One region of the Streptomyces sp. NPDC004788 genome, then DNA from elsewhere that is predicted to be linked to it. Evidence: riboswitches for the same ligand, from Rfam matches in the RefSeq annotation. Region 1 holds a riboswitch; each other region holds the start of a gene.
What was found. A riboswitch is a leader RNA that binds a small molecule or an ion and turns the genes downstream of it on or off. The one in region 1 is predicted to bind cobalamin.

Region 1 (2,257 bases):
TCGTCGCGGCCTTCCTGGTCGCCTCCTGCGTCGGCATCTGGCTCGTCTCGCGCCGCCAGGTCGTCGACCACACCAACGTCAACGACGTCGAGACCGCGACCGCCACGGCCACCGAGACCGAGACCCCGGGTGTCGTGACCACCGCCATCGCGGCCGTCACCCCGCCGCCGGCCGGCTCCGTCGCCGCCGTCGCGGACGCGGACCTGAAGGCCACCATCCCCGCCCCGAACCCCGCGGACCCGGCCGCTCCGGCCGCCCCCGCCGCCGCGGTCTGACGGATCTCACGGAACTGGAAGCACGGACATGAAGATCGACTGGGCAGCTCTCGGCTCCGTCTTCGGAGTCAGCCTCGTGGTGACCGTCGCCCTCGTGGGCTTCTTCACCCTCGGCGTCGCCGGCCTCTCCAAGCAGGAGGAGGCCGCGTCCAACGGCGGCTCGGCCCCACTGGCCCGCACCGGCGCGTACGCCTGCTTCGCGCTCTGCGCGGCGGCCGTGGCGTACGGCATCTACCTGATCGTCGCCTGACCCGCACGATCCCGGACCCACCGGCCGGGCGGTCCGCAGCACGCCTGCGGACCGCCCGGCCGCTTGTGTGTGCCGCCGTGCTCGGGTGCCGTGCTCGGGTGCCGTGTTTGTGGTGCTTCGCACAGTGACCCGACGCAGGTCAAGGGTGAGTTGACGGGTGTTCGCGGGGCGTGGTGGACTGCCGGAGCCATTACGGCGGCAAGTAGAGGAAGTCCGGTGCGATTCCGGCGCGGTCCCGCCACTGTGACCGGCCCCACGGGCCGGGAGTCAGGAACTCTCGCCGCCGGTCACGTCGATCCAGGGCGCGGACCCTGAGTGAGGACACAGCGCCATGCCCGGCCGCGGCCCGAGCCCGTCCCGCACCACAGCCGTCTTCGCATACGGAGCGGCCGCCGGCCTCGCCGTCGACCTGCTCGTCGGCGACCCCCGGCGCGCCCATCCCGTCGCCGCCTTCGGCCGCGCGGCCGCCGCCGTCGAGCAGCGCCTGCACCGCGACCACCGCGCCTGGGGCGCCCTGCACACGGCCGTCTGCGCCGGCGGCACCGTCGCACTCGGCGCCCTCGCCGCCCGCACGGTACGGGGCAGCCGGGCCGCCTCCGCCGCCCTGACCGCCGCCTCCGTGTGGGCCGTGGTCGGCGGTACGACCCTGGGTCGCGAGGCCCGCGCGATCGGCGGCGCGCTCGCCGCCGGCGACCTGGAGGTCGCCCGGGAACGGATGCCGCACCTGGTCGGCCGCGACCCGCAGGCGCTCGACGGGCCCGCGATGGCCCGCGCGGTCGTCGAGTCGGTCGCCGAGAACACCTCCGACGCCGTCGTGGGCGCCCTCTTCTGGGGCGCGGTCGCGGGCGTGCCGGGCCTGCTCGGCTTCCGCGCGGTCAACACCCTGGACGCCATGGTCGGCCACAAGTCGCCGCGCTACCGGCGCTTCGGCTGGGCCTCGGCCCGGCTCGACGACCTCGCCGGCTGGCCCGGCGCCCGGCTCACCGCCGCGCTCGCCGCCGTGGCGGGCCGCGACGCGCGGGGCGCCGTACGGGCCTGGCGGGCGGACGCGGGCAAGCACCCGAGCCCCAACGCCGGCCCGGTGGAGGCCGCCTTCGCCGGGGCGCTCGGCGTACGGCTCGGCGGCACCCTGTCGTACGGCGGCCGGGTCGAACACCGGCCGGTCCTCAACGCGGACGGGCGGCCCGTCGAGGTGGCGGACATCGAGCGGGCCGTCACGCTGTCCCGCCGGGTGACCTGGCTGACCCTGGCCGCCTGTGTCGGCGGCCGGACCATCATCAGTGCCGTACGCGGCAGGAAGCGGAGGGGCGCATGAAGGGCGGGGGGCTGCTCGTCGCCGGGACCACGTCCGACGCGGGCAAGAGCGTCGTCACGGCCGGCATCTGCCGGTGGCTGGTCCGGCAGGGCCTGAAGGTCGCGCCGTTCAAGGGACAGAACATGTCCCTGAACTCCTTCGTGACCCGGGAGGGCGCCGAGATCGGCCGTGCCCAGGCCATGCAGGCGCAGGCCGCGCGCGTCGAGCCGACGGCGCTGATGAACCCGGTGCTGCTCAAGCCCGGCAGCGACCGCTCCAGCCAGGTGATCCTCATGGGCAAACCGGTCGGCGAGCTGAGCGCCCGGGGCTACCACGGCGGCCGGCAGCAGCAGCTCTTCGAGCCGGTCCTCGGCTGCCTGGAGGAGCTGCGCGCCACGCACGACGCGGTGATCTGCGAGGGCGCGGGCAGCCCGGCCG
Region 2 (2,257 bases), on a different contig from region 1:
GTCCTCGTCACCGTCGTCCTCACCCTGGTCCTGCGCTCCGTCGGCACCCCCGACGGCGTCGACGAGACCTCGCCGGAGGACTACACGGCCGACGCGGGCGACGCGGGCGTCGTCACCGAACTGCCGAAGGTCGGCACCGGCCACTGACCCGGCACGACACGGCTGCGCCCGCCCCCTGGATTCCGGGAGGCGGGCGCGGCCGTGTCGGGTGCAGACTGCCGGGCATGGACTTCACGATCAGGGCGGTACGGCCCGAGGAGTACGAGGAGCTCGGCGAGATCACCGGTCGGGCGTACCTCGACGACGGCTTCCTCGTCTTCGGCGACAGCGACTGGTACCTGGGCGAACTGCGGGACGTGGCCAAGCGGGCCGCGCGGTCCGACGTCCTCGTCGCCGTCGACGGGGACGGCACGGTGCTGGGCGGCGTGACCTTCGTGCCGGAGCCGGGGGCGATGGCCGACCTGGCCGGCGCGGGCGAGGCGGAGATCCGGATGCTGGCCGTCGACGGCGCGGCCCGCGGCCGGGGCGTCGGGGAGGCGCTCGTACGGGCGTGCGTGGAGCGGGCACGGGCCGCCGGCTGCGTGCGGATCGTACTGTCCACCCAGTCCACGATGCACGGCGCGCACCGCATCTACGAACGGCTCGGCTTCCACCGGACCCCGGAACGGGACTGGAACCCCATCCCCGACCAGCCCGAGTTCACACTGCTCAGCTACTCACTGGAGCTGAACGAACGCTGACGACACACAACATGTGGGGGGTGCTCCGAGGGGCGCCCCCCACATGTATGCTCGTCCTCGCTGTCGCCGCAGGGGAATCCGGTGCAAATCCGGAACTGTCCCGCAACGGTGTACCAAGTGCGTTTCCGTACGACGTGAGTCCGAGGACCTGCCGACAGCGCGCCCGGTCCGTCCGTTCCGGGTGTCACTGACGTCCGGGCCTCGCGGAGTGGGCCGGTGGACGCGGCGCCGCCGTGCGTACGGCGCCCGTTGCCGCCTCCCGTCCTGGCCCCGTGCCGAGCGAGGGAGAGCCCCCACGTGACCATCGCGCCCGCCGATCCGGCTTCGGCCGAGGCTTCCGCGGTCGAGACCGACGGCCCCGGGACCGCGCTGCTGCGGACCCTGACCGATCTCACCGCCGACCTCCCGGACACCGACCCCGGCCGGGTCGCCGCCGCCGCGCTGCGCGGCCGGCACCCCGGCTCGGACGAGGCGGAGCTGCGCGAGCTGGCCACGGAGGCCGCCGCCGGGCTGATCGCCGAGGACCCGGCGTACTCCCGGCTCGCCGCCCGGCTCCTGACGATCACGATCGCCCAGGAGGCGGCCGGCCAGGGCGCGGTGTCCTTCGCCGCCTCCGTCGCCGTCGGCCACCGCGAGGGCCTGATCGCCGACCGCACGGCCGACTTCGTCGCCCTGCACGCGGAGCGGCTCGACGCGACGATCGACGCGGCCGCCGACGACCGCTTCGGCTACTTCGGCCTGCGCACGCTCTACTCGCGCTACCTGCTGCGCCACCCGATCACCCGCAAGGTCATCGAGACCCCGCAGCACTTCATGCTGCGCGTGGCCGCCGGCCTCGCCGAGGACGACTCGGTCCGCGCGCTCGACGAGGTGACGGCGCTCTACGGCCTGATGAGCCGCCTGGACTACCTGCCGTCCTCCCCCACGCTCTTCAACTCCGGCACCCGCCACCCGCAGATGTCGTCCTGCTACCTGCTCGACTCGCCGCAGGACGAGCTGGACTCCATCTACGACCGCTACCACCAGGTCGCGCGGCTGTCGAAGCACGCGGGCGGCATCGGTCTGTCGTACTCCCGCATCCGCGCCCGCGGTTCGCTGATCCGCGGCACCAACGGGCACTCCAACGGCATCGTCCCGTTCCTGAAGACGCTGGACGCCTCCGTCGCCGCCGTGAACCAGGGCGGCCGCCGCAAGGGCGCCGCCGCGGTCTACCTGGAGACCTGGCACGCGGACATCGAGGAGTTCCTGGAGCTCCGCGACAACACCGGCGAGGACGCCCGCCGTACGCACAACCTCAACCTCGCGCACTGGATCCCGGACGAGTTCATGCGCCGGGTCAACGCGGACGCCGAGTGGTCGCTGTTCTCGCCGGCCGACGTTCCCGAGCTGGTCGACCTGTACGGCGAGGAGTTCGACGCCGCCTACCGCAAGGCCGAGGCGGCGGGCCTGGCCCGCAAGACCATGCCGGCCCGCGACCTGTACGGCCGCATGATGCGCACCCTGGCGCAGACCGGCAA
Region 3 (2,257 bases), on a different contig from region 1:
GGCCAGCTGCTCCTCCGTCAGCCAGTCCTGGTCGTGGCCGCCGGCCTCGATGAGGGCGTAGATCAGCTCGTCGCCGTCGCCGGAGACCAGGCCCGGGATGTCCTCGACCGGCCCGAAGTCGTACCCCTCGGCGATGAGCCGCTTGAGGAGGGACACGGCGGAGGCGGGGGTGTCCAGGCCGACGGCGTTGCCGATCCGGGAGTGCTTCGTCGGGTACGCGGAGAGGACGAGCGCCAGCTTCTTCTCGGCGTTCGGGATGTGCCGCAGCCGGGCGTGCCGGACGGCGATGCCGGCGACCCGGGCGGCGCGCTCGGCGTCCGCCACGTACGCCGGCAGGCCGTCCTCGTCGATCTCCTTGAAGGAGAACGGGACGGTGATCAGCCGGCCGTCGAACTCCGGCACGGCGACCTGGCTGGCCGCGTCCAGCGGCGACAGGCCCTCGTCGTTCTCCTCCCACGCGGCCCGCGAGCCGGTCAGGCACAGCGCCTGCAGGATCGGCACGTCGAGCGCGGCCAGCGCACCCGCGTCCCACGCCTCCTCGTCACCGCCCGCCTGCGCCTCGGCCGGCTTGGTGCCACCGGCGGCGAGGACGGTGGTGACGATCGCGTCGGCGGAGCGGAGCGTGTCGAGCAGCTCCGCCTCGGGGGCGCGCAGCGACGCCACGTACAGCGGGAGGGCCTTGGCCCCGGCGTCCTCGATGGCGTCGCAGAGGGCGCCGACGAAGGCGGTGTTCCCGCTCATGTGGTGGGCGCGGTAGTAGAGCACCGCGACGGTCGGGCCGCTGACGTCCCTGGCCGGGCGGTCGAGCGGGCCCCAGGTGGGCGCGGCGGCCGGCGGCTCGAAGCCGTGGCCGGTGAGCAGGACCGTGTCGGAGAGGAAGCGGGCGAGCTGGCCGAGGTTCGCCGGGCCGCCGTGCGCCAGATAGGCGTGCGCCTCGGTGGCCACGCCGACCGGCACCGTGGAGGAGCCCATGAGCTGTGCGTCCGGCGCCTGTTCGCCGCTCAGCACGACCACCGGCTTCCCGGCGGCGAGCACCGCGTCCAGGCCCTCCTCCCAGGAACGCACACCGCCGAGCAGGCGTACGACGACGAGCTCGGCGCCGTCGAGCAGCGCCGCGAGGTCGTCGAGCGGGAGGCGGGCGGGGTTGGCGTAACGCCACTCCACGCCTTCGTCGCCGGTGGCGGCGGTGTTCGCCGCACGGGCGCTGAGCAGGTCGGTGTCGGAGTGCGACAGCAGCAGGAGCATGGCGAGGCTCAGGCCCTTCCTCGGGGTTGTCCGCGCCCCGGGTGGTCGTATGGACGGCAGGAGTTCCTGACTCACCGGCCCACGGGATCGCCCGGGACCGGCTCACAGTGGCGGGACCGCGCCGGATTCTCACCGGGCTTCCTCCCCGGGGCCCTGGGACCCCATGCCGATCTGCATCCTAGATCGTGCGACCCGCGCCCCGGAGGCGACGGCGGGGTCGGCCGGATCACATCGGGGGAGCGGGCCGGATCGCGCTCGCGGAGTCGACCGGATCACACTCGGTGGCCGTGCGGTTCCCCGTGGGTATGCTCGCCGCCATGCCGCCCACCCCACCCCCGGCGCCCGAACGGGGCGAACCCGTCATACGGGACCGTGGCGACGCGTGCCCGGGCGCGCTCCGCCTGCATGCCGCCGCCGACGGGTTCCTGGCCCGACTCCGGCTGCCCGCCGGGCGGTTGACGCAGGCACAGGTCGTGGTCCTGGCCGACGCCGCCGAGTCGCTGGGGGACGGCAGCGTCACCGTCACCTCGCGCGGCAACCTCGAACTGCGCGGCCTCCCGGACGGCTGCGGCGCCGACCTCGCCGCCCTACTCGACCGGGCCGGTCTCCTCCCCTCCCCCACCCACGAGCGCGTCCGCAACATCCTCGCCTCGCCCGCTGCCGGCCTCGACGGACTCGGCCACGCCGACGTGCAGTTGTGGGCCCGCGAGCTGGACGCGCTGCTGTGCGCGGAGCCGCGGGCGGCGTCCCTTTCGGGCCGGTTCCTGTTCGTCCTGGACGACGGGCGGGGCGATGTGGCCGGGCTCGGCGGCGATGTGACCTTGATCGCAGGAGCGGGCGACGCGCTGCTGTGGCTGGGGTCGCGGGTGTTCCGGGTGACGGAGGGCCGGGTCGGCGCGGAGATCGACGCGGAGTCCCAGGCCGGTGCAGGCCCTGGTGTCAGCGCCACGACGGCCGCCCGGGCCGCCCACACCGACACGACGTGCCAGGCCGCCGCAGGCCCTCGCGTCAG

Region 2: linked by a shared signal. The riboswitch ahead of ACWEJX_RS08670 (ribonucleoside-diphosphate reductase subunit alpha) and the one ahead of ACWEJX_RS05060 (cobalamin biosynthesis protein) in region 1 are both predicted to bind cobalamin.
Region 3: linked by a shared signal. The riboswitch ahead of cobN (cobaltochelatase subunit CobN) and the one ahead of ACWEJX_RS05060 (cobalamin biosynthesis protein) in region 1 are both predicted to bind cobalamin.

What each region holds. Positions count from the first base shown of each region.
Region 1 is NZ_JBSGBF010000006.1:12,448-14,704, forward strand. It holds gene ACWEJX_RS05050 (anion permease) at 1-275, shown strand, start outside; gene ACWEJX_RS05055 (hypothetical protein) at 304-525, shown strand; adenosylcobalamin (AdoCbl) riboswitch at 719-811, shown strand; gene ACWEJX_RS05060 (cobalamin biosynthesis protein) at 857-1,840, shown strand; gene ACWEJX_RS05065 (cobyric acid synthase) at 1,837-2,257, shown strand, end outside.
Region 2 is NZ_JBSGBF010000012.1:106,361-108,617, reverse strand. It holds partial or broken gene ACWEJX_RS08680 (sodium:solute symporter) at 1-147, shown strand, start outside; gene ACWEJX_RS08675 (GNAT family N-acetyltransferase) at 225-740, shown strand; cobalamin riboswitch at 788-910, shown strand; gene ACWEJX_RS08670 (ribonucleoside-diphosphate reductase subunit alpha) at 1,038-2,257, shown strand, end outside.
Region 3 is NZ_JBSGBF010000015.1:89,672-91,928, forward strand. It holds gene cobN (cobaltochelatase subunit CobN) at 1-1,245, opposite strand, end outside; cobalamin riboswitch at 1,287-1,428, opposite strand; gene ACWEJX_RS10110 (cobalamin biosynthesis protein CobG) at 1,551-2,257, shown strand, end outside.